2 regions of the Paenibacillus sp. EKM206P genome follow, and region 1 is predicted to be linked to the other one. Evidence: riboswitches for the same ligand, from Rfam matches in the RefSeq annotation. Region 1 holds a riboswitch; the other holds the start of a gene.
What was found. A riboswitch is a leader RNA that binds a small molecule or an ion and turns the genes downstream of it on or off. The one in region 1 is predicted to bind cyclic di-GMP.
Positions count from the first base shown of each region.

Region 2: linked by a shared signal. The riboswitch ahead of G9G53_RS12455 (collagen binding domain-containing protein) and the one ahead of G9G53_RS00805 (glycosyl hydrolase) in region 1 are both predicted to bind cyclic di-GMP.

Region 1 is NZ_JAAMNQ010000001.1:180,432-193,193, forward strand. It holds gene G9G53_RS00790 (UDP-glucose dehydrogenase family protein) at 1-551, shown strand, start outside; gene G9G53_RS00795 (hypothetical protein) at 797-940, shown strand; gene G9G53_RS00800 (sugar phosphate nucleotidyltransferase) at 1,195-2,571, shown strand; cyclic di-GMP riboswitch class I at 2,727-2,807, shown strand; gene G9G53_RS00805 (glycosyl hydrolase) at 2,821-4,422, shown strand; gene G9G53_RS00810 (hypothetical protein) at 4,471-6,768, shown strand; gene G9G53_RS00815 (hypothetical protein) at 7,078-7,260, shown strand; gene G9G53_RS00820 (helix-turn-helix domain-containing protein) at 7,314-7,682, opposite strand; gene G9G53_RS00825 (YveK family protein) at 8,009-8,758, shown strand; gene G9G53_RS00830 (CpsD/CapB family tyrosine-protein kinase) at 8,739-9,425, shown strand; gene G9G53_RS00835 (sugar transferase) at 9,511-10,209, shown strand; gene fcl (GDP-L-fucose synthase) at 10,246-11,184, shown strand; gene gmd (GDP-mannose 4,6-dehydratase) at 11,206-12,195, shown strand; gene G9G53_RS00850 (flippase) at 12,275-12,762, shown strand, end outside.
Region 2 is NZ_JAAMNQ010000005.1:26,078-38,839, forward strand. It holds gene G9G53_RS12420 (LysR family transcriptional regulator) at 1-81, shown strand, start outside; gene G9G53_RS12425 (amino acid ABC transporter permease) at 109-759, opposite strand; gene G9G53_RS12430 (amino acid ABC transporter permease) at 774-1,433, opposite strand; gene G9G53_RS12435 (transporter substrate-binding domain-containing protein) at 1,505-2,335, opposite strand; gene G9G53_RS12440 (amino acid ABC transporter ATP-binding protein) at 2,379-3,116, opposite strand; gene G9G53_RS12445 (cupin domain-containing protein) at 3,443-3,910, shown strand; gene G9G53_RS12450 (class D sortase) at 4,000-4,665, opposite strand; gene G9G53_RS12455 (collagen binding domain-containing protein) at 4,782-8,291, opposite strand; cyclic di-GMP riboswitch class I at 8,486-8,566, opposite strand; gene G9G53_RS12460 (AraC family transcriptional regulator) at 8,617-9,498, opposite strand; gene G9G53_RS12465 (DUF445 domain-containing protein) at 10,093-11,349, shown strand; gene G9G53_RS12470 (TIGR02328 family protein) at 11,383-11,763, shown strand; gene G9G53_RS12475 (NAD(P)H-dependent oxidoreductase) at 11,866-12,540, opposite strand; gene G9G53_RS12480 (winged helix-turn-helix transcriptional regulator) at 12,729-12,762, shown strand, end outside.

The DNA of each region.
Region 1 (12,762 bases):
CAAAAGACACAAATGCGCTTATCCAAATTGCGGGTAATGTAGACTATGAATTTAAGTTGTTGAAATCGGTGGTCGAGGTGAATACCGACCAGCGATTTATGATCGTATCCAAGCTGCGTGAATCGCTGGGTCAACTGAACGGTGTGTCGATTGGCATTTGGGGCCTCGCCTTCAAGCCAAATACAGATGACATCCGCGAAGCTCCAGCACTGGAAATCGTAGAAACGCTCATTCAGGCAGGCGCAATTGTCAAGCTGTATGATCCCATTGCGATGGATAAATTCAAGGAGCACGTGGATCACCCGAATATTGTGTGGTGCTCATCCCCACAGCAAGCCGCCGAAGGTAGCGACGCTGTGTGCCTGTTGACCGATTGGGAAGAGTTCAAAAAGGTCGATCTCGTACAACTGGCCTCCCTTCTGCGCAAACCGGTTCTAATTGACGGTCGTAACGTATTCGCCGAGGAACAGATTCAAGGCTCCGGGCTGGAATACTATTCCGTGGGTCGTCCGCGGATGAGTGGGTGGAACAGAGATAAAGTGGAAGTTTAAAAAGTGACTGTGGTGGTGGGGGAGGCGCTGCGCGTGCAGATTGTTCTTCCGATTGCTGTTACCCCCGGATTTTCTTGATTGTGTAAAACATTCAAAGGTTAAAATCCGGGGGTAAAGGCAAACGCTGACGCTTCTTCAGAACAATTCTGCCCGCTCCGTTGCTTTCCGCCGTGGAGTCACAGTTTTAAACTCCCACCTTATGGGATGGGAGTAGGAAGGGCGTATCGGAAGGAGCGGCGCGGTTGATGCCGCTCCTTCCGGTCAAGCGCCGCTGCGCCGCCCCTGTGGAGCAAGCACTACCATGCGGATACGCTATGCTGCTCCTGCGACGCAAAGACGCCATTGCTGTTGCCGAAGGCGTGAGATTTTTACAGGCTGACCGGACTTAATAATGTCCGGTCGCGCCTTTTGCAATAAACGATATGATCGGCATGATGCATTTTTGAGTAGCGCAGGGGTGGATTTGAATCTGGAGAAGCGATAGCGTTCGCCTTTGTACCGGGATTCAAACCTATATACGATTTTATATAATCGAATGAATCCCGGTCCAACAGCGATCGTAAGATCAAATCCAGCCCGTAGCGGACTACTCAACCCTGCCCCATCCGATCACCCATACATTATAGAGAGGAAGTGGAGAGTTATGAAGCTCGTACTTTTGTCTGGTGGTTCCGGTAAAAGATTATGGCCTTTGTCCAACGATTCCCGTTCCAAACAATTTTTGAAGGTACTGGAGAGCCCGGAGGGGACTTCGGAATCCATGGTACAGCGGGTATGGAGACAATTGGGAGACAACGGATTATCAGAATCCTCGTTTATTGCGACAGGGAGAGCACAGGTCGAAATGATCCAGAGTCAGGTTGGGCCGAATACGCGTATCATTGTTGAGCCAGAACGCAGAGACACCTTTCCTGCGATTGCGCTGACAGCGACTTATTTATATTCCATTGCGGGTGTTTCACCTGATGAAATTGTAGCTATATTGCCTGTAGATCCTTATGTTGAGGATGCTTTCTTCGCCTCCGTAGCCCAACTGGAACATACGCTTCAGGAGAGTGAAGGCAAGCTTGCATTAATCGGGGTTGTCCCTTCCTATCCTTCAGAGAAATATGGTTACATTATTCCGAAAAACGATGCCACCCAAGGTAGCACTGGCTACCGCGAAGTGAGCCATTTTCAAGAGAAACCCGACCGGGAGCAGGCGGAGCGTCTGATTGAACGCAATGCTCTATGGAACTGCGGGGTTTTTGCGTTCAAATTAAGTTATTTGCTGGATATCTTGGCATCCAAGGGATTGCCGCTGAATTATGAAGAAATGCAAAAGCAATACGCATCTCTGGAAAAAATCAGTTTTGACTATGAAGTAGTCGAGAAGGAAAAGGACATTGTAGTTCTTCCGTATGATGGTTTTTGGAAGGATTTAGGTACTTGGAATACGCTCACAGAAGAAATGTCTAATCAACAAGTGGGCAGAGGTGTAGTAACGGAGGATTGCGTCAATACGAGTCTTATTAACGAGTTGGACATTCCTGTGGCGATCATTGGAACGAATGATCTGATTGTAGCCGCTAGCCCGGATGGCATTCTTGTGACCAATAAGGCAGAAAGTCCTCGTATTAAAGAAGTGCTCAAGGCTCATGATCAGCGTCCAATGTATGAAGAACGTCGTTGGGGGCAGTATCGGGTTGTGGATTATGTCAAATATGACGAGGGTAACGAGGTATTGACCAAACGAATCCGCGTACGAAAAGGCAAAAATATCAGCTACCAGCTTCATTTCAAACGGAGTGAAATCTGGACCATTATTAGCGGTGAAGCGGAAATTATTTTGAATGAGAAGCTACACAAAGTAAAGGCTGGTGATGTAGTCCGCATTCCTGAAGGGACGAAGCATAGCATTTTGGCTGTGACCGATGTGGATTTTATTGAGGTGCAGACTGGCTCTGAATTGGTTGAAGAGGATATTGTCCGCTTTTGTATGGATTGGAATGAAATTTCCCGTCACCAATTTATCTCATAATTATTTTCGTGAAAACGAAAAAAAGACAAATTCATGAAAATTCATGGCCCAAACTGTCGAATTTGGGCGAAAACCTGTAAATTCATGAACATGACCTATTAAATTTTGGTAAAATAAAGTCGATACTTAGGGTAAGAAGGAATCCAAACTCCTTCCAACGATAAACGCAGCCCTGTCGAAAGGCAGGTACGCAAAGCTAAAGGGCCTTCCACAAGGATGGCAGCCTGGCTACCGAAAGGAAGAGCGAAAGTGAGATTCAATTTTATTCCTCTGTATCGACTGATACGTCATGTACTCCCCGTTGTTATACTTTTTTCATTGTTGCCCGTCGGTTTTGGTGATTCTCTGTCTGTGGCGAATGCCGCTTCATTACAACCTGTTAATTCGGACGCTTCTATTCAGGCCCGTGAACTATACAATTATTTACTCAACATCTCAGGGAAAAAAATAGTCACCGGTCAGCATGATTATTTGGAAAGTCCGGATGAATTAAGTAACAAGGTCCAAAAAATCAGTCAGGCATATGTAGGTGTACACGGCTATGAGATGGGAGCTATCTCTGGTCAATCTGACGCTACAGAAGCAGCGCAACGTAAAAATGTCGTCGATAGTGCTATCCGTTGGGACAGATCCGGTGGTATTGTGACGATGACTTTTCATGAAGCGCTACCAGGTAGGCCACTGACTTGGGCCAATGTACAGGCGAAAGTAAGTCAGACAGAGTTCAACAAATACGTGACCCCAGGTACTACGCAGTATAACCTCCTCATTGCCGATCTGGATAAGGTCGCTGTATCGTTAAAGCAGCTTCGTGATGCAGGGGTTCCGGTTTTGTGGAGACCTTACCACGAGATGAATGGCGACTGGTTCTGGTGGGGAAACAAAAATAATTTCAATCAGCTATGGAATATCATGTACGACCGTTTTACCAACACACATCAATTGAACAATCTGCTGTGGGTATGGAGTCCGAATGCGCCCAATTCGTATACTGTCCCGTACACCCCGAAATACCCGGGGGATGACAGAGTGGACATCTTGGCAGTAGATATTTACAACAATGATTTTAAGCAAAGTCATTACGAAGGTCTGCTTGGGCTGGCACGGAATAAGCCGATTGCCATTGGGGAGCACGGTGAGATGCCTAGTTCTGAGGTGTTGCAGGCTCAACCTAAATGGGTATATTCCATGACTTGGGGCAAGATGCTGACTGAGAATAACACAACAAATCAAATTCAGGATTATATGAATGATTCGAGGAGTTTGACGCGGGATGATGTGAAGAATGGATTGGAAACGATTCAACCACCTGGGACAGATATACCGACCTTACCGGACGAGGGACAAAGTGAGCCTATCCCGGCTCCGCCAGTAGTGATCGTTCCCCCAGCTCCGACTCCTCCTTCTGTTCCTGATGTGGTATATGTGAACGGGTTGCGTGGCGAATATTTTAACAATATGAATTTGAATGGAAGTCCTGTTTTGATCCGTACAGATAGCAAGCTGGACTACAACTGGCGTGCCAATGCAGCTGACCCTAAGGTGAATGCCGATCAGTTCTCGGTTCGCTGGACGGGTAAAATCAAACCGCAATATAGCGAGACCTATACGTTCACCACGATATCCGATGATGGTATCCGTGTATGGGTAGACGGCAAGTTGGTGATTGACAGCTGGTTCAAACAAAGCTGGACAGAGCGTAAAGGCAGTATGACTTTGGAAGCAGGCAAAATGGTAGATTTAAAAGTAGAATACTATGATGAAAAAGGCGACGCGATGGCACGTCTAATGTGGGAAAGTCAGCATGAAGCGAAAGCGGTGATTCCCGGAAACGCTTTGTTTCTTCCTTGATTAATACTCTTTCCCGGTCCAAAAATTTGAGGAGAGAGGGTCGATCATATGATAAAAAAATGGTTATCCCATAGGTATACAGTAGTTTTATCTGGACTACTAGCGATCGTAGCTATAGCGATGATCGCTTGGTTTATATACACGCCTTCAAGAAGCGCAGAATTGCAGACGGATAAAGTAGCAGCTGCCAGTCCAGTATGGAAGCTGGGGCAGAGGGATGACTCTTCAGCGGAATTCAAAGGTGTGGTCGGCAGGGATAATATCGACATTTCTACAGCAGCTGCCTCTACCGAATCATCTGCTAAAGGAGCAATGTCAGCGTTGTCGGTAGCAGAAGAGAGTACAACAGTTCCGGTATTGCTCAGCAGTGGAGATATTCCTCCCGGTTTGAATGCGTCCACGAACCCTGAACTGACACTCCAGTATAAGCTGAATCAGATTCCTCCCAATGGTATGATATTCCGTGTTCGGATTTTAGATGCGGGCAAAGCAGTCCCACAAATGGCTGTATTTTCAAATCAACAGCTGTCCGGTATTATTCAGATTGCCGGAGTATCCGGTACTGGGAGTGCTTATAATTTCAAAAACAACTACGAGCTGTATATACCCAAAGAGCAATTGCAAAGCGGTGTTAACGTACTCAAGCTAAAGACAGCGCGCTGCCTATACTGCTCCTCTGCAGAAGATAAAAATGTGTGGTGGACTTGGGATGACTTGAGCTTGGAGACGTTAGCTTCACCTGCGACCGAACCGGTACACGGTAAATATATACTGACCGGAACAAATGTGAACAATAAAGAATTTTATTATGATCAGGGTGCAGTTAAGCATTTACCATACGTTCTCAAATGGCTGGGAATTGCTTATAGTGGCAATGTCATGAGGGTCACCTGTGCCAGCAATGTGGGCAAGGCATGTACAGACGTGGATGATTACTATCAAACGTTAAAGCAGTATAATATGCAATCGTCTGCTTTGTATTTATATACAGGTGATATCAAGCTGCAAAAAGATGGTTCTCTGCCAGAAACGGCCAAGCAAAAGTTGCGCGATTATGTAAAAAAATACGGTTCTTATCTTCAATATTATGAAGTAGATAACGAACCTGGATTATTTAATCGCTCCAAGGCGGTAAATCTGGCTGTAGCTAAGTGGTTGAATACGGAAGGGAAGCAATTGGCACCGCATCTCAAAACGGTAGCGCCGGGTTGGGCCTACTGGCCGACGTACTCTACCAAGGCGTGCAAAAATCAAACCGGAGGTACGAAAAAATGCGGTGATCCGGATGGATGGGAGCGAGACCCGGCGCAGCGTAAACAGCTGGAGGAAGTCACTGACCTGACCAACGGACACGCCTACGGTGAATCGTATAATGAAGAGGGCGGGGGCAGCTTCATTCAAAATTTGAAAACCTTCGGCGGTTCGAGCGACGGACTGGCGAAGAAGATGCTGAACACGGAGTTCGGTACCAATGATACGCATCGAGATAATCCAGATTATGGGGCTAGTCAGCCACAAGCAGCCGCATTCGACCGGATTATGCGTTCACAAATTGGGTTTGCCGATATGTTTATCCAGCACGCTGCTTTTTATAAAGATTATACGCTGTTTAAAACAGGCTTCGATCTGCAAAGTCATAACCCGGCCAACACAGAAATTTATCCGTTCGGGCAGGGACAGGACACTCGTGTTAAGATCATGAGACGCTTGAGTCTAGCCTATGCCACCCATGGAAAACCTCTGACTTATACAGTGCTGAATCCAGAGGATACCAAGGATAAAATGGTGTATGTGCGTGCGGTGGATACGTCCAAGCTTAAACCGCTGGCAGGTAGCGGCGCTACTTCAAACAAATTGCTGGTGAATCTAGTGAATTTCGAATCCACCACGCAGACCGTTCGTGTACGGGTGACAATGCCGAATGCCGGTTTGTACACGGGTGAACGTTTTGGAGCGGGTTCCACTTACAGTCAGGCACAGCGTTCCATATCAGGGCTCAAGGCTTCTCCTGCCCTTGATTTTGAAGAAAAGCTGGGTCCTGGCGAAGCGGTACAATATATTTTGGAATTAAAAAGTACAGATCAGACCGCAGCTTCAGCTCCAACAGGGGTGAAGGCTGCCTCTGTTCAGGATGGGGCGGTAGAGATTAATTGGCTTCAGGCAGAAGGCGTATCTTCCTATGATGTGCTGCGTGCTGACGGAACCGACGGGGCCTATCAGGTGATTGCCTCGCAAGTAGCGGGAAGCACGTATACAGACCGCACGGTAAAAGCCGGAGGCCACTATGTCTACAAAGTCCGAGCGACCGGAGGTACTCAGGTTTCCCAGGCAGCCGAGGCCGCTTAATCAGATCGGAATGCATATAGGACCTTAGAGTTCGAATACCTAACATCATTTCGAAATAAAACAAAAAAGAACCTATCAGGAGAAAATAGGACCTGACAGGTTCTTTTTTGTTGGAAAATCGTTCTGATTTGCCAATACTTTACGTATAATGAAGAAAAAAATAAGAAAATCCTTTTTTATTCTCGTCATAAGACGACAACATTGCAGGTGTGTATTCATATATAATAGTTTTGTTCGTGACTATACATACAAGGTTTGTGGGAAATTTCTTTCCGGTGACCAAGAATAATAAAGTGAGGTTAGTGCTGAATGAACAAGGAGACAGAATTAGGGGGGAACAACCCTCTTTTTCAAAACAACGTACAGAAAGCAGACAAAGCTGCCATCCACTTGGACATCCGGGACATTTTGCTCCAATGTGGGTTCACGATGCCAGAATGGCTAGAAAGCGACGCGGATGGAACCACATACCGGAAGGACAAGCGCGTGTAAATTCCAACGGCTGGTCTTACTTGAGCGAGACGTGAAGCAGTCGGCCGCTTTCTTTATTCCATCATTCGTTCCATTCGGACAAATGCAATAAAACGTTTGGCTTCTTCCTCAGACAAGGTGCGTCCATCAATGGTCAGGTTGAAACGTTGCAGAATATCCTCATCGGACAGTTCAAGCTGGTCCACAAATTCCCTCACATCTGAATCCAATATTGCCGCCGGATGGCTCGTACGTCCCACCAAGTAGTCAATCGTTACCCCGAAAATATCAGCGAGCTTGGTCAGGATCTCGAAATCTGGCTTGCGCCTATTTTTTTCATAGTGAGAAAGAGCTGCCCGCGTAATTCCGAGGGATTGTGCTAGTTCCTCTTGTTTTAATCCCTTATGTTCTCGTAATTCAGCGATGCGGGTGCCATAATTCATCCGTTTTTCCTCCTGAAGGCAAGGTTAAGAAAGGTAAAAAAGCAAGTTTACGCTTGACAAGATACGTTTTGTATCATAAATTAGTTATGTAAGTTACATAACGTATCTTTATTTAATAGTTTTCACTGATGTCTTCGTTTATATACCCTAAGAGGCCACCGATGATGAGCATTTTGTGCTTATTCGCTGGCTAGACCTTCTATGCGCTATTATACAACATTTTACTATAGATTAGAGGGTCATGCACCGTTCTTTTCCCCGTTATGCAGAGGATCAGTACAAGCGTTATTGCATCGAAAACAAGTCAATCAGGGAGGACTGGTCTTGTGCAGTTGAAAGAGTACATCCGTTTGATCCGTAAAAGAATGTGGTTGATTGGTAGCATCGTACTGCTAGTATGTACTGTAGTGGGCATAAAAAATATGTATTTTAGCCCGCAGATTTATGAAGCTACCGCAAAGCTCATTATCAACCAGACGCCACGACCGGATCGTGCAGGTGTCGTCGATTACAGTGTAGTTCAAACGAATATAGCCTTAACGAACTCCTATAAGCAAATTATGATCTCCTCGGCGATTATGGATCAGGTGGTCGCCAGCTTCCCCGATCTTAAGGTCACTCCGTCAGCATTGGCGCAAAAATTAAGAGTGAACACCGCAGGTGATTCACAGGTCATGGATGTAACAATCCGCGATTTATCGTATACGAAGGCTGTGAAAACCGTCAATGCGGTAGCCAAAGTATTCAAACGGCAAATCCCCTCTATCATGAAAATGGACAATGTCACCATCCTAAGCGAAGCCAGTCTGAATGATCCAGCAGTTCCCGTGAACAGTAATGCCACTATACAGATATTTATTGCTTTTGCCACCTCTTTATTGTTGGGAATAGGCTTGGCGTTTCTGCTGGAGGTACTGGATGATACATTTAAGAATGAAGAGGATATTGAAATAGAACTCGGTCTGCCTACCCTAGCCCTGATTACGAAAATGAAAAAAGAAGATAAACGCTCTGACAGCTCCACTACAACTCCTAAACAGGTAGGTGAAGGGCAATATGCCGCGATTAATCAATAATCAGCTCGTTACATCCCTACATGCTCAGTCTTCCGTTTCGGAGGAGTACCGCATGCTTCGCACTAACATCCAGTTTTCTTCTATAGACGAGCCGATTGAGGTTATGATGGTGGCGTCCGCTCAGGCGGGTGAAGGCAGAACGGTCACAATTAGCAATTTGGCTGTAACCTATGCGCAAGAGGGGAAAAAGGTGCTGATTATGGATATGGATCTGCGCCGTTCCTCCTTGCACCATATGTTTGGTTTGCGTAATCATACAGGGCTGACACGGGTGCTTGCCAATCAACAGGCATGGCAGGATGTGGTTCAAGAAACCGGGATTGACCATCTGCATGCAATTACAGCCGGACCGAACCCGCCCAATCCGTCCGAGATGCTCAGTTCCCGCAGAATGAATGCTCTGCTGGTTGAGCTGAAAGAACATTATGACGTGATCCTAATGGATACACCGCCGTTGCTGTCCTTTCCGGATGGCTTCATTATAAGCGCCATGTGTGACGGAGTCATTCTGGTGGTGCAGGCAGGGAAGGTCAAAAAGGATGTCGTCAAGAAAGCAAAAGCGAATTTGGAAAGAGTAAAGGCGCGCATTCTGGGCGTAGTACTTAATAATGTGAAGCGTTCGAATACCCGTGTCGAGCGGGGGATGGAGGAACGCAATCTGACATGAATAAAAAGGAGGAAAATGAGAGTATATAAAATTCTTTTAACAGTGTATAAATAATACTTATTAATAAGGAGCGAGGTGATGAGACGTGTCTTCTTCCCGCTCGAATGAGGTCGAAGTGCGGGGTGCGTCAGTGGATGTTTATTCGGTCGCTCATGGGCTTGAACGGCGGCAAGGATGGAACGTATACCCGTTCGTGAAGCGAAGCATGGACATTATATTGTCTTTCATTGGAATCATCGTGCTATGCCCGGTATTTCTGCTTGTCATTTTGCTGATTAAGCTGGAGGACCCCAAAGGAAGTGCAATATTTTATCAAGTACGTATTGGAAAAAATGAGCGCCCGTTTCGCATGATCAAATTTCGTTCCATGGTGTCTGATGCCGAAGCCAGATTATCTGCACTGCTGGTGGAAAATGAAATTGAGGGTGCGATGTTCAAAATGCGGGACGATCCCCGAATTACCCGTGTGGGTCGCTTTCTTCGCAGAACGAGCATCGACGAGTTGCCACAACTGTTCAATGTACTGCGTGGGCAGATGAGTCTGGTAGGACCCAGACCCCCGTTGCCAAGAGAGGTCCATGATTACACAGTGAGGGATAAGCTGCGTCTGACGGTTACACCAGGCTGCACTGGTCTATGGCAGATCAGCGGTCGTAATCATCTAAGCTTTAACCAGATGGTAGAACTGGATTTGGAGTACATATCCAGACGCAGTTTCCGCACAGATATGATTATTATGCTGAAAACATTTCGTGTGCTGCTAGGCTCCAAGGATGCGTATTAAAGTCTTTCATTTTCACGAAGAAGGTAGGGGATAAGTATGGATCTTCATTCCAACATATATGTAGCAGGGCATCACGGACTGGTGGGTTCCGCTATTGTCCGAGCGCTTCAGGAAGCGGGTTACCGTCATATTATTACTCGCACAAGCCGTGAGCTGGATCTACGTAATAAAGAGGCAATAGATCATTTTTTTGAAACAGAGCCTGTGGATTATGTATTTTTGGCAGCGGCCAAGGTTGGTGGGATTTTGGCGAATAACGAATATCCGGCTGATTTTATCCGTGACAATCTGCTTATACAAACAAATGTGATTGATGCGGCATACCGGGCAAATGTAAGTAAGCTATTATTCCTAGGTTCTACCTGTATCTATCCTAAATTTGCTCCGCAGCCGTTACGGGAAGAATATCTGCTCACGGGTGAACTGGAGCCTACTAATGAGGCCTATGCGATTGCTAAAATTGCCGGGATTAAAATGTGTCAGTCTTACAACCGTCAGTATGGAACCCGGTTTATTTCTGTGATGCCGACGAATTTATACGGTCCGGGCGACAATTTTGATCTCCAGACTTCTCATGTGTTGCCTGCGCTCATCCGCAAGTTTCATGAAGCCAAGCTGAATCAATCTCCGACTGTAGAAGTATGGGGTTCTGGTACGCCGCGGCGAGAATTTCTTCATTCTGATGATTTGGCTGAGGCCTGTCTATTCCTAATGAACAATTATGAGGGAAATGAAATTGTAAATATCGGCGTAGGTGAGGATATCTCCATTCGTGAGCTGGCTGAGCGAGTGAAGAATGTAGTCGGCTATGAGGGAGAAATTACCTTTAACACCTCCGCTCCTGATGGAACGCCGCGTAAGTTGGTAGATGTATCCCGAATTTCCGGGCTGGGCTGGTCGGCGCGTATTTCACTAGAAGAGGGATTAAAGTCTGTGTATCAGGCATTTCAAGGTCTGGATCTGGTTGAACAATAAAAAAACGGTGGGGGAATTGGAATGAAAAAAGCGCTGATCACAGGAATTACCGGGCAAGACGGGTCCTATCTGGCTGAATTGCTGCTATCCAAAGATTATGAGGTGTACGGGATGCGCAGACGAACCAGCACACCGAACTTTGAAAATGTAGCGCATATCCAGAATGACATCCACTGGCTTTCCGGTGATATGACCGATCTGGCTTCATTGATTGAAGCCGTCCGGCAGTCCGACCCGGATGAGGTCTACAACTTGGCTGCTCAATCCTTCGTAGCGGCCTCATGGCCGCAGCCGTTGGCTACAGGGCAGATTACAGCATTATCTGTCACCAATATGCTGGAGGCGGTTCGAATTGCCAAACCGGAAGCGCGCTTTTACCAGGCGTCAAGCAGCGAGATGTTTGGTAAGGTGCTGGAGACACCGCAGACAGAAACGACCCCGTTCTACCCACGTAGTCCCTACGGTGTTGCCAAAGTGTACGGCCATTGGATTACAGTGAACTATCGTGAAAGCTTTGATATGTTTGCTTGCTCTGGCATTCTGTTCAATCACGAATCCCCACGTCGAGGATTGGAATTTGTAACGCGTAAAGTGTCGGATGCGGTAGCTCGTATCAAGCTGGGGTTGCAGCAAGAGCTGCGCATGGGAAATTTGGATTCACTGCGAGACTGGGGTTTTGCAGGGGATTATGTAAAGGCGATGTGGCTGATGCTTCAGCAGGATCAACCGGATGATTACGTCATTTCCACGGGAGAAATGCATTCTGTGCGTGAACTGCTGCAAATTGCCTTTTCCCATGTAGGTTTAAATTATGAGGATTACGTCGTGATCGATCCTCAATTTGTCCGTCCGGCAGAGGTAGATCTATTACTCGGCGATTGTGCCAAGGCAAAAGAAAAGCTGGGCTGGCGATTGGAAGTAGGCTTCGAGCAGCTCATTCGTATGATGGTGGATACAGACTTGGAGCGGGTAAAAAGGCAGGCTGCAGTTGAAGCTTCTGTCGTCGTGTAAGAGATGGAGAGGCCATCCGCCTGGGCGGGGGGTCTCTTCGCTGTACGCAAGGTCATTTTTTCAAGATGGAGTAAAACCTATGACATTAGTCGAAAAACGCGCCAAACCGCGCAGAAGTTTGCTGGTGAATACATCCTGGCTGTTCGGTGACAAAATGATTCGCATGGTGTTCGGCCTGGCAGTCAGCATCATCATGGCGAGAGTGTTGGGACCAGAGGAACTGGGAAAGTGGAATTATGCGGAATCCTTTTTCGGGATGTTTCTGATTTTTACGACCCTTGGCTTTGATTCTATATTAGTACGCGATCTTGTCAAAGACCCCAAGGATGAGCATGAGCTATTGGGTACGGCGGTTCTGTTGAAATTGTTAGGTACTCTGATAGCCATTGTACTGTCCTATTCCTTCATTTCACTACTCAGACCGGAAGACAGTTCGGTGCGGTTGATCAATCTGATCTTGGCTACGGCCTCGGTATTTCAATTGTTTGATATCATCGACTACTGGTTTCGTGCGCAGATGCTGTCCAAATACACGGTCGTTGCCAAGAATACCGCTTTTGTTCTCGG
Region 2 (12,762 bases), on a different contig from region 1:
CGGTCTGGCCGTTATCAGGGAGAAGCGTTGAAGCAATTGATTAAAGAGATACAAGCTGTACTAACCGTGCGTTCCAACTAGTGGCAACCCTGATGAGTATCACGAGCTTTAATGTGTACGAACTTCCAGCCTGCGTGCAATCAGTGACATACTGTAATTGACAGCAAAGTACAGGAAAGCTGCGAACAGCAGGGCTGGAATGACAAAGGATTGATTTTGCCCACCGACAATCTGAATATTATGCGTCAGCTCCGGCAAACTGATAATGACAGCCAGTGAGGTATCCTTGAATAGGGAAATGAACTGGCTGACAATCGGGGGCACCATGCGACGAAGCGCTTGGGGCAGAATGATATGCCATAAGGTTTGAGAATAGCTTAGACCAGAGGAACGTGCGGCTTCCACCTGTCCTTTATGGACCGAATTCAGACCGCTACGCACAATCTCGGCAATCATGGCTCCCTCGAAGATCGACAGGCCTGTAATGGCTGCCCACTTGAGGGAAATGGAAAGACCGATAGATGGTAAAACCATGCCGATGAAGAAAATAATGAGCAATAATGGAAGATTGCGAATGAGATCAATGATAAAGGCTGCAACCTGTGAAATGACAGGTAAGCGGGTATAGCGCAGGATGCCGAACATGATACCGAGAGTGAAGCTGAACACGATAGAGTAAATAGCAACCTCCAGCGTGAGCAGGAAGCCCTCCAGTATAAAACGCACATTAGGCCACACAAACAATCCACCGAAATCCATACAGGCTTCCCTCCTTAGGATGTTTTGGACAGACGCCGTTCCATGTACAGTACAAGAAAGCTAAGCGGAACTGTCAAGATAAGATACAACAACGCCGTGATGGCGTAGACTGTGATGGGCAGGAAGGTATCCGAGTTAATGAGGTCCGAGTAATACATGAGGTCCAGTCCGGCCACAATAGCCAGCACGGAAGAGTTTTTGACCAGATTAATGAATTGGTTGCCGATCGCAGGCAGTACAATTTTGATGGCTTGCGGTAAAATAATGCTGATCATCGTCTGGTTGTAACTCAACCCGGAAGACCTTGCCGCTTCAAATTGCCCCTTGGGCACAGATTGAATGCCGGCACGTATGGCTTCAGCAATAAAGGAGGCTGTGTATACGGTCAATCCAAGCGTTCCAGATACGAATCCGTCCAAAGGGATGCCCAAAGTGGGAAGCCCGAGATAAAAAAACAGCACGACGATCAGCAATGGGATATTGCGGATGACCTCTACATAGACGGTACCGATCCAGTTTAGCCATTTAAAAGGCGCAATTCGGAGGATGGCAATAATAGCCCCCAGAATAAAGCTTCCGATCAAGGCAATGACACTAGCTTGAACGGTATGAAGCAAGCCTTCTCTGAAACGGTCGCTATGATCGAAAAGTACGTTGATATCAAAAGTAAGCATCTACAGGTATACCTCCTTATCCAGACTTAAGAAAGGAAGGAGCTCGCAATCGCGGCTCCTTCACAAGAATACTATTCGGGCTTAACCCCAAGCCATTGCTCGTGGAGCTTATCGTATTCACCGTTGCTTTTCAGTTCCTTGATCGTATCATTAATGGCTTGTAGCAGTTCGGTTTGTCCCTTCTTTACTGCAATGCCGTAAGGTTCCTCTGTGAAGTTCCCGCCTACAAGAATATAATTTGGATCTTGTTTCTGCATGCCGAGCAGAATAGAGTTATCGGTAGTTAACGCTTCTCCTTTACCTGCTTTGAGGGCATTGAAAGCATCCTGATAGTTTTCGAATTCTAATATCGTCGCTTCTGGTGCTTTTTCACGGATATTTTTGGCGGAAGTAGAGCCTTTCACGGCGAGCACCTTGGTATTCGGGGTCAGGGACTCCAGCCCGGTGATGGGGCTCCCCTTTTTCACGAGTAGAGATTGCCCGGCGTTAAAATAGACGTCGCTAAAATCAACCTGCTTTTTACGTTCATCCGAAATGGTCATCGTCGCGATAATGGCGTCGATGTCCCCGTTTTGCAATAAGGTGATTCGTGTTTTGGACGTGACTTCTTTTAGTTCAAGTTTGGTTTCATCGCCAAAAATATGTTTGGCTACAGCCTTGGCGATGTCGATATCAAAACCTTCTACTTTTCCGCTAGCCGGGTCTTTCAGTCCGAACAGCTTGGTATCGTATTTCACACCAATGACTAGTTTGCCACGCTGTTTGATCGCTTCCAGTCCGTTGGCTGCTGCCGGCTCATTTCCCGACGTTGCCGCTCCTTCTTTGCCTCCGCAGCCTGCCAAGACGAGCAGACAAGATAAAGCTACCAGCACCAAAGTACTCCATTGAAATCTTTTTCTCATCAGAACATTCCCCTTTCGATTTACGCTACATTGGTAAGTCTGTTTAATGATGAATCAGACGGCTCAGGAACAGGCGGGCCCGTTCTTCACCCGGATTCTGAAAAAATTCGGCAGGTTGGCCGTCTTCCAAAATCTGTCCTTTGTCCATAAAAATCACGCGGTCCGCCACTTCACGTGCAAAGCCCATTTCATGAGTGACAATGACCATTGTGATGCCCTGATGGGCGAGCGAGCGCATAACATCCAGTACCTCTCCGATCGTTTCGGGATCAAGAGCTGAGGTAGGCTCGTCAAACAACATAATTTTTGGATTCATCGCGAGCCCGCGGGCGATCGCGACCCGCTGCTGCTGTCCACCAGACAATTGGGCGGGGTAGCTCTGTGCCTTTTCCTCGATTCCGACGCGCTTTAGATAAGTGATGGCTGTTTGAGTAGCTTCTTCTTTCGAGATGCCCAGTACCTTCATAGGTGCCAGTACAATGTTTTCAATTACCTTTTTGTGGGGATACAGATTGAAATGCTGGAACACCATTCCGATATTGCGACGGAAGGCATTAATATCAATCTTTTTGTCATGTACAGGGATCTCGTTAACGATCAGTTCCCCATCCGATATCGTTTCCAGACGATTGATGCAGCGAAGCAGGGTGCTTTTACCCGAGCCGGAGGGACCGATGATGACGACGACCTCGCCCTCCTTAATCTGAAGATTAATGTCTTTGAGTACATGAAAGTGACCGTAATGCTTGTTGACATTGCGAAACTGGATCAGAGAGCTCACCCCTTTTAGGCTTGGATACATAGCTTAGTAGACGGATTGACATGACCAAGCTCTATTAGAATTTAAAAATTTCTCTCATGATACTATAAGCTTACAATAAAAAACAAGATTTTATGTCATAAAACTTCACGTGTAATGTATTTTGGTGTGATTTTTACTAGTGAACTATTATTTATATGATGAAAATGAGTAAACATCCGTATTTTTATGTTATTAAATTTCACATAAATTATTGATCCCCGACAAGCCAAGGGAGAAACGTGACAAAAGCAACGCTATGTTTTACAGTAGGGAAGAAGGAATTTAGGGTAAAGGAAGGTTAGACAATGACGAAAGCTATTTCACCGCTAGTCACGGCATTGGGCATGGAGCCCCATCCAGAAGGCGGCTGGTACAAAGAGATGTGGAAGGCCAATTTTCAAATTCCGAAGCCTGTATTGCCGGATGTATATTCTGGTCCGCGCTTTGCAGCTTCGTCTACGTATTTCTTGCTGCATCCGGGTGAGTTCTCCGAGTGGCATGTGGTCCATTCTGATGAGCTGTGGTTATATCATAGCGGAAGCCCTGTAGAGTTGAAATTGGGTGGAAGCGGAGAAGAGCCTGGTGAAGAAACTGTGATTATTGTTGGTGCAGATGTGGAGGCAGGACAGCATCCACAAGCACTCGTCCCAGGAGCAGTATGGCAAACGGCACGTCCGCTTGGGGATGAGCCCGTACTGGTAACCTGTGTGGTTGCACCAGGATTCCACTTTGATGATTTCAAGTTGATTGCCAAGAATCCAACTGAATCGTAATGTGAACATTGGCGGGTGTATTTCTGTAAATGAACAGGAATGGCCCGCCTGATTTATTTTTACTCATAAAAATAGGCGCTTTAATGGCTTTAGGTGCTTAGTTTGGCCTGAACAATGAGACGATGGGTGGGATTTATGAGAGGGTCACATGTAATCAGGGTGAGCAGCTTTTGTTTTTTGAAGCTTTTCAGAACAGACACGTCCGTAGGATCGACCATCTTCAGGCTATAAACGCTATATACATATTGGTTACCCCGAGTGTTAACAACAATCTTATCCCCGATCTTCAATTCATTTAGACGATTAAATAAACGTCCAGAGGTGCGGGCTCGATGAGCAGCAACGGCGGCATTCCCCGCCTGTCCCAGCGTCCCCGTTTCCGGCATATGTACAGCCGCGTGTCTCATATTTATCCTCGTTGCGCCTTCCAATACAGGGAGCTTTAAAGCAATACGACTTATACTAATAGTGGCTATGGGAGTTTGTTCATTAGCGCTTCCAATGGTAACAGGGGGTGTGGAAGTATTTTGTCGTGCTTCACGAGCCGGGACTTCCGTAAGAGTAGTGGACAAGCGAGCATAGCTGTCCGTAAGACTGGGGGGCCATAGCGCATCGCTTTTTCCTGATGGTAGTTCTGCTGCTTTTAATAGCTTGCTTTGTTCCCGATCCTCATTCCATTCCGTCGCTTTAGGAAACAAAATAAAAAGTAAGCCTAACAAAATAAATACGTAGGAAAGTTTACGCAGACTCAGCAATCTCGCCTCCCCTAAGCAAAGTACGGATTATACATATTTTTTTGAAAAATGCCCCATTCCCGGCTCATTCCAATCGGAAATGGAATGAGGCGAGAGATCAGGGCAGGTGATCCATTTTATTTTTTGTTCGTCCGTGTGAATTTCAACAATACGCCCCACATAACCAACGCTATGCCTGTCAAATAGAACGGAACGGGGCTGCTTTCACCTGTTTGGGGCAACTGATGTACCGCAGGTGGATCCTCTGGCTCTTCTGGCTCTTTCCCGGGAACCTTGACACGGATCTTAGGTTTGGGATCGTCTTTCGAATCCACCGGAGGAGAAGGATCTTGATGAGGCATGACGGCTGGCGGCTCCGGCGGTATAGGTGCAGGTTCCTCCTGTAGAAGGGCTATGTCCTCCGGAGACATTGGGAATGACGGAGGAACGGTTACAGACGGAGTATCGGGTATTTCCGGATCTCTGTCATGTTTCTTACCTGAGCCTCCAGACGGGGGTGACGGGTCTGGATGAGTAGGCGTTCCTGGTTCGTTTTTCTTTTCTTTACGGTTGGTGATCACAATCTTTTTTACACCAGAGCTTTGTCGCAGTGTTGCGTCTATTTTGATCTCAAGCTTGCTCTCGGTGATTTTATAGCCCTCCGGTGCTGCCAATTCCTCCAAGATGTAATCGTCATGAAGCAAGGAGGAAAAGATGATTTTGCCTTCCTGATTGGTGGTCTGAATGAGAGGGGCTCTTTTTTGACCTTTATCATAGAGTGCAAACTGTGCGCCAGGCAGTACCTTCTCAGGCATATCCTGGTCTACCTTGGTCAACTCAAGACTTTCGGTCACACCCCCGCCGGAACCGGAGCCGGAAGACGTTCGTACGATGATTTCCTGGCTGGTTTCCCGTATCTCTGTCGTCAAGCGATCCCCCTCAAAGGCAACCTTATTACTCACTTTGGCTTTGTCCTCAGCATGAATGAATGATTGGTATTCAAGAATAAAAGCAGAGGAAATATCCTTGGCAAAAGCAAGTTCAAAAGTTTGCTGGCCTTGAGCATCTGTTTTGATATACAGCTTGTAATCTTGGTTTCTAATCAACTCGGTGCCCTTGGTGGTATTTCCGTTGGCAGCGATGATTGTAGAGTACAAATGAAAGGAATCCTCGATTAAGATTTGATTGCTGCTAGGCTGATCTATAATTTTAGCGTTGGATACATGTGACTGTCCTTCATTGATGCGGATGCTCCAGTCGATCTTATTTCCATTTTGTGTACCGACTTTAGATACATATTCTCCACCATGAGGTACCGTGACTTGCGCTGCCCATTTGGAGACTGTTTTTTGTCCATCCAGTAGAAGGGCTTGATTATGAATTTCCTTGTCAATCAGTTCTCCTTCCAATGAAGTTTGAAAGGTAATCCAGTAGGGAGTCTGTATCTGCTCCTTGAACTGGATACGCAATTCATTCCCATTTTGCTCGGAGGGAGGGATAATGGTGTATTGATCTGCCGGGATTTCAGCCCCTTTTTGTACGCCATCCCACCATCCCAGCAAGGTCATATCGTGTACTTTCACGGAGCCGGGCAGTAACTTCTGACCTTGCAGCAAGGGGTCTCTCACTTCCGCGTGGTTTAGGATCTTGCGATTGTAGTTGGCTTTAATGTCCCAGGTAATGAGCTTGGAGGTCGCATTATAGCTTCCTTGCTTGGCACCGTTTCGTTGTGTCATAAAGTCCGGCCAGATCGGGCACTCCACGGCATGCGATGATGTTTCTCCGTCTTCAAACTGGTATTCTATAATGGATTTATTACGAAACTCAGGCTTCGTCGTATCCGTTTTCCAGTCATTGTTATAGGTGGTTGAATACTTGATCGTATAAGCTTTATGAATGGTTTTATGAAATTTGAGCGTAAATCCTTGTTTATAGTCCTGTGATAGCGGAATCAGCTCATAATCCGTGGGGGCACGTAGCTCCGTTGTTCCGTCAACAGTTTGAATTTTCAGGGTGTCCGGCAACAAGGCCAAGCCCCCGTTTGGAAACACATCGTGAATGACAATATTTTTCATGGTGTACAAGTCTGTATTAATGGTAATCACCCAAGGTATGATTTTGGTGTTGTAATTGGGTGTGTCATACATTTTAGTCATAACTCCGCTTGTGATTTCTGTCGATACGATCTTCTGGATTCCATCTGAGGTTATGATGTTTATAACTTTTCCATTTTCATAGACACGGCCTCTGGCTTGAGTCTGGTATCGGATGGTATAGGCTGAATCTACGTCAAAGTTAAATTGAAGTTTGAAGCCGTTGCGGTCCGGATAATCAACTGGGATGACAGTATACGCCCACGATGGGAGTTCCTCCAGCGTGTTTCCTTTAAATACTTTCAAGGAACCGGGTAGCAATTCTTGAGTTTTGTTGAAATGATCAATTAAAAGAGCTTTGGCTTCGGGGATTTTTGTCTCGCCGAAGTTGTATCGTATGGCCCACGAGAGTGTTTGTGTGGCATGATCATATTTTTCAACCTTTTTGGACAAAAACTCACCACGTTCTACCTGAACAGTACCGGTAGCAGCAACGTTCTCTATCGCATCTCCTGAAAGCGTTGCTGTGTTGGAAAAACGAGTTTCGTCGCCAGTAATGCGCGTGGAATATTGAATCTGGTAGGCCGTGTTCATGCTATCGTCTTGAAAACGAATCACAAACCCTGTCCCGGCCTGATCTGCTTCAATGGCATATTCACTCGCATTTACTAGGTCTCGAACAACGGTCGATCCGTCGATATTGACTTGGAGATGATAGAGCCGGATAGAGTCTCTTCTGAGTTCCAGTCCTAAAGGAATTGGATCGGTGATGAAGGCATGCTTTACGGTGTTTAGCTGTTTGTTCACATCAATGGTCCAGTCGATCTGATTTGTGCCAGCTAGTTTCCCTTGTTTGCTTAGGGACGGCCCTGACTGGGGCTTTACATTCACGATGACCGTTTGCACCCCGCCTTTGATCGGAATCGCAATGATGACCTCTGTACTACCTTTCACTATTTCTTTTGTAAACTCGGTTTTGATTTGCAGTTTGCCGCTGACATTGGAATGAGTCTCTACATATGGGTTAAAGGTCATGATCACCTTGCCCTGACGATCTACTGTGAAGTATCCCACGGTTCCGTCGGTAGTGACTAACGGAGATGAGATATCAGTGTAGATGACAAACTGTTCTGGTAAGTGAAAGGTGAAAGTGTCTCCTGACTTATAGGTATTGTCAGGAAGCTCCCATTCATAGCCTAGTTGGATGGCTGATCCGATGTCGAATTGGCTGTCGGGACTATATACTGCATCAATGACATGCCCTGATTCGTCGGTCAGGCTCAACTTCGTTAGTATGCTCTGCGGAGTTGCATCATGTTGAGATTTTGAACTGACTGCTCCTTGAACGAAGGGGGGCGTATTTGAAGGAATCTCCCTGGGAGGTTCAAGGTTTGGGACACCGTATACAGTATCCGTAACGGTATGTGTAGGATCGGATACAGCACTCTGCGGCAGTTCTGGGGCTGGAGCATCTGCGTAAGCCAGTGTTGCGTTGAAAAAGCTTTGGACAATGAGCAATAAGGCAATGATCATTACATTTATTTTTGTTCTCATGCTCCAAGTGATTCTCCTATTCATCGTAATATGGCAATGCTTCGTTCGAAATTAGTATATTCAGCATGCTAGGCTGACATGACTATCCCAATAGAAAAAAAGCCCTGATCATAGCGATCAGGGCTTTTTTCGAGATAGGCATAGCAAATTGTGGTGGATCTATGTAAAAAAGGGCATAATAAAAAGCTCGTTCATCTGGTAGCTGGCTGCCATCCGGATAGGAAGGCCCTATAGTTTTGCGTCACTGCCTTTCGACAGCTTTGCCATTAACTTGAATAGCTTGTGCGTCTATCATCTATCAAACTGGTTTCATGTAACCTCTCATTTACAGCTTGGAACGGTTCCCCCACTTCTTGCGGAAGGAATGAGGTGTTTCTCCTACATGCTCCTTGAACAGGTTAATAAAATGGCTCGTATTGGGAATACCTACGTACCTTGCGATATCCACAATGGACATGTCACTGGTTTTAAGCCAGCTTTGAGCGGCCGTGATACGGACATTAATGAGATAATCAATCGGAGAGAAACCGATCTGCTTTTTGAAATTTTTAGCCAAATTAAACTTGTTTAATTCAAACATGTCTGCCAGCGAGTCCAGTGTTATTCGCTCACAGTAGGACTGATCCAAATATTGCTGTACCCGACGTACTTCGCTGAGGGTTTCAGCATTCACATGCTGGTGATCATAGGGATGCTGCAAGATGCACATCAGTATTTCACCAATGAGCCTGGACGTTAGCAGTTCAGCGGAAAGACTTCTGTCAGACTGCCCACAAATCAGAGCATGCAGTTTGTCCAATATAATATACGGATTATGCATGGATATTACCGGTTTATTATGCTTGGCAAATTGTTCGTAAAAGTTTCCGATCAGGTTGCCGTACAGGTATAAGCTGATAAACTCCCAGGCTTCATGACCGGAGGTGCTATATTGCACATACTCCTCACAATTAATAAAAAACAAATCATGAGGCTTTAAAATATATTTCTTGTCCCGGTATAGTAATTCTCCCTTACCAGACAACGTAAAAACAAGCAAAAAAGAGGCGAGTTCTTTTCTTTCCACCGTAAAAGCAGAAGTTTTTTGGAAGTAGCCTAATTCCTGAATATATAAAAGGGATTGCTTGGCAAAAGCGGAGGGAGTGCGCACAATTACGACAGGTTCGCCGTTCCAGAGGCCCTCGTTGTTTTTTTGGTCTGTTGTCATATTCAATTCCTTTACAAAGAAGCAATTTTATCTAGCTTATCTTGGTTTGATTTAACCAATATATAATGGCTGATTAAACATGATTTACTATATATAAAAGTTTATTTTATCACATGAAATATGTCTATATATCAAAATATGTTTGTAAGTTTTATAGAAGCCTCGCTCTTATGGACATCTAACCTGATCGTCCGTATAAAAGGTCGAATATTGTTGAAAGAATTCTGAGGTCATCATGGATTCAAATCCTTTCTGGGGTCAAAGATAGAATTAGTGCTGAAAAAGATATCTTACATGCCCATTCAACTTTTCCCTTCACTTCTCCTTTCGGTTTAAGAAATTTAGGACTTGGTTCTGATAAAATGGTTCGTAAGGCTTATTATTAAAAATGAGATTTTGGGCCTAGTGTTGTGATTTAGTTCACGAACATGAATGTAAAAAAGAGAGATATATGCATAAAAAATTACGCAAAAAGTGGCCTTACGCGTTTCATCAAGAGTGCTTTCAACTTTGGAAATGACACGGGCAATGATATGATGGGTAATACAGGTATAGTGCTTTACTTACTCGACAGTCAGTTTGGAGGATTACAGGATGGGAAAACCCAAAAATACGAAAACCGCAGCGGCTTGGTCGCTTGTTATTCTAGGGGCAGGCTTTGCAGCCACATTGCCCTTCCAGCAATATGGCTGGGCTCGTTTGTTAGCCGGAGCTTTTGAGGCAGGACTTGTAGGGGGACTGGCGGACTGGTTCGCTGTCACTGCTTTGTTCCGTCATCCGCTAGGCATTCCGATACCACATACCGCGCTGCTTCCTAAAAATAGGGACAAGCTCACAAATGCCTTGGTGAGTACGGTGGAAAATAACTTGCTAAACAAAGACAGCATCGCGTCTAAAATTGCAGATATTCGTTTGGCCGATTTGGTGCTGGGTGGTGTGGAAAAAGGTTTGCGCACGCCGGAGGCGGCGGCATCCATAGATGTTCTTGCCAAGCGGCTCGTCCAGTCGCTCCCGCTCGCGGAATTGGCTCCGGTCATCGTGGCAGAGCTCAAGCGGCAGATGACTGACTTTGACGCCGGACCGCTGCTGGAGGCGCTTGCTCGTCAGACCAGCGAGAAGGGTTATGATCGCCGCGCGCTGGATTACACGCTGGAACAAGCCGAGTCCTGGCTTTTGCGACCCGAAACGGGCTATACGCTGGGTACCTTAGGTATGCAGGCTGTCAGCGGTTTGCAGGTGAGCGGACTGATGCAGTTTGCCTTGAACGCATTCCTCGGCTATCTGAACGAAGAGCGTATGGGTGAAATGATTCGTCATTTTTTGCTGGATCAGGTAGCAGAACTGCAAAGGGAAGAGCACCCGCGCCGTCAGGCCGTGCTGGATGGTCTAAGAACACAGGTGACCCGATTGGCGACGAAAGATACGGTTCAGGAAGGGTTGAACGGCTGGAAGGATAGCCTTGTTGAAGCCTGGGAAGGTGATGCGTCGGTGCTGGGAAAAATGGAGGAACTGCGTATACGCTTATTGGACTACATGGAAGACGGAAGCTATGTGCAGACCTATATTTTACCGCTATTGGATCGAATGTTGACTGATTTAAGAGGGAATACCGAGCTGCTGGACAAGATTAATGTGCGAATTGTGGAAGGTATTACTGGACTGGTGGAAGCCAACCATAGTCGGATTGGTAACTTGGTGCGCGAAAATGTAGACAAAATGGATAACAAATCCCTGATTGCACTGATGGAGGACAAACTGGGACAGGATTTGCAGTGGATACGTATTAATGGCGCAGTTACAGGCTTCCTGATCGGCATTGTGCTGACAGGTATCCGTATGCTAATCCAATAGATCAGAAAAAGCTACAGATAGGGTTGTGGAAGCATGAGGCTTTGGCATGAACATTTAATCGACAAGTTACCCCGTCCGCAACTGCTGGGGCAACATCGTGAGTGCTGTGCCCTGCGCGGGAATGGGTGGGGCAAGCCACACGCCACGGTGAATTATGTGTTCGATTATCACCCCATGCTGCTGGTGCGCTATCATAGGCTCATTATGGACGAAATGAAAAGCAGAGGGTACAATGTTGACCCACTATGGGAACAGCCTTTGTATCGCGGTAAGCAGTGTGAGCCTTGGGAGGCAGAGCTGGGTGAGGAACTGGCAGGCGCGGGTGCATATGTGGAGCATGACGATGAGTATATGAAGGAGTGCCTGGATAACCTGGCTTCCAAGGGGATTTTAATAGAAATTGAAGTGACCTAAAAAAGACGGGCTGTGGTAGGTTCATCATTCAGATGAAGTGCCGCAAGCCCGCTTTTTTGATGCTTCAATGTTCATCGTTTGGGAGAGAATCGGGATATTAGATTACAGAATCCAGCGTGTGACCTTTTCCAGGGGTTGTCTGGATTTTTCACGTTTGGGTTCATGAGCGCGATAACCGAAGGCAGCAATGACTGAAATATCGAGCAGCCCGTTCTCCAGCAGTCCTTCTTCCTCCAAAATGGCATGCACCTGATCGTAGTTAAAACCCTCAATCGGACAGGAGTCAATACCGATCTGAGCCGCCGCGGTCATCATATTGCCTAAGGCAATATAGGTTTGCTTGGAAGCCCAGTCAAATAGCGTACGTTCGTTTTCCAGCAGGCGTTGACTTTCACCCTGGAAAATCTTATAGCGGCCTGGCAGTGAGGCAAATTCCTCCTCAGACATACCCTTAACCTCTTTATACATATACTCCACGTAAGGAGAATCATAACGAACATCCTTGCGCGCCAAAATCAGGATGACGTGGCTAGCCGCAGGAATCTGCTTTTGACCACCGCTGGAAACCGCAGCCAGCTTTTCTCTTAATGCCTGATTTTGTACAACTACAAACTGCCATGGTTCAAAACCGACGGAGCTTGGAGAAAGTCGCCCGGTTTCGAGAATGAACTGAAAATCCTCTTCCGGTATGATGCGATTGGGATCAAATTCTTTCGTGGCGTGCCTGAACAGAAAGGCGTCCAGAATTTCCTGTTTTTTAGCTGATGTATTAGACATAAAATGTACTCCTTTGGGTATGGGTTTAGTTGGTGCTCTATGGGTTTTCTGCTACTATAATGAGAGCTGATATCGAATATATAGTTATCATATAGAAAGTTTTTGCAGGGAACAAGTACGCACATATTTGTTCCTTGTCATACGTCTGGGGCTATTGGTTTACACATTCTACAGAAAGAAGGGTATACATGGCACAGGAGATGGAACATGCAGTTAGCGTTA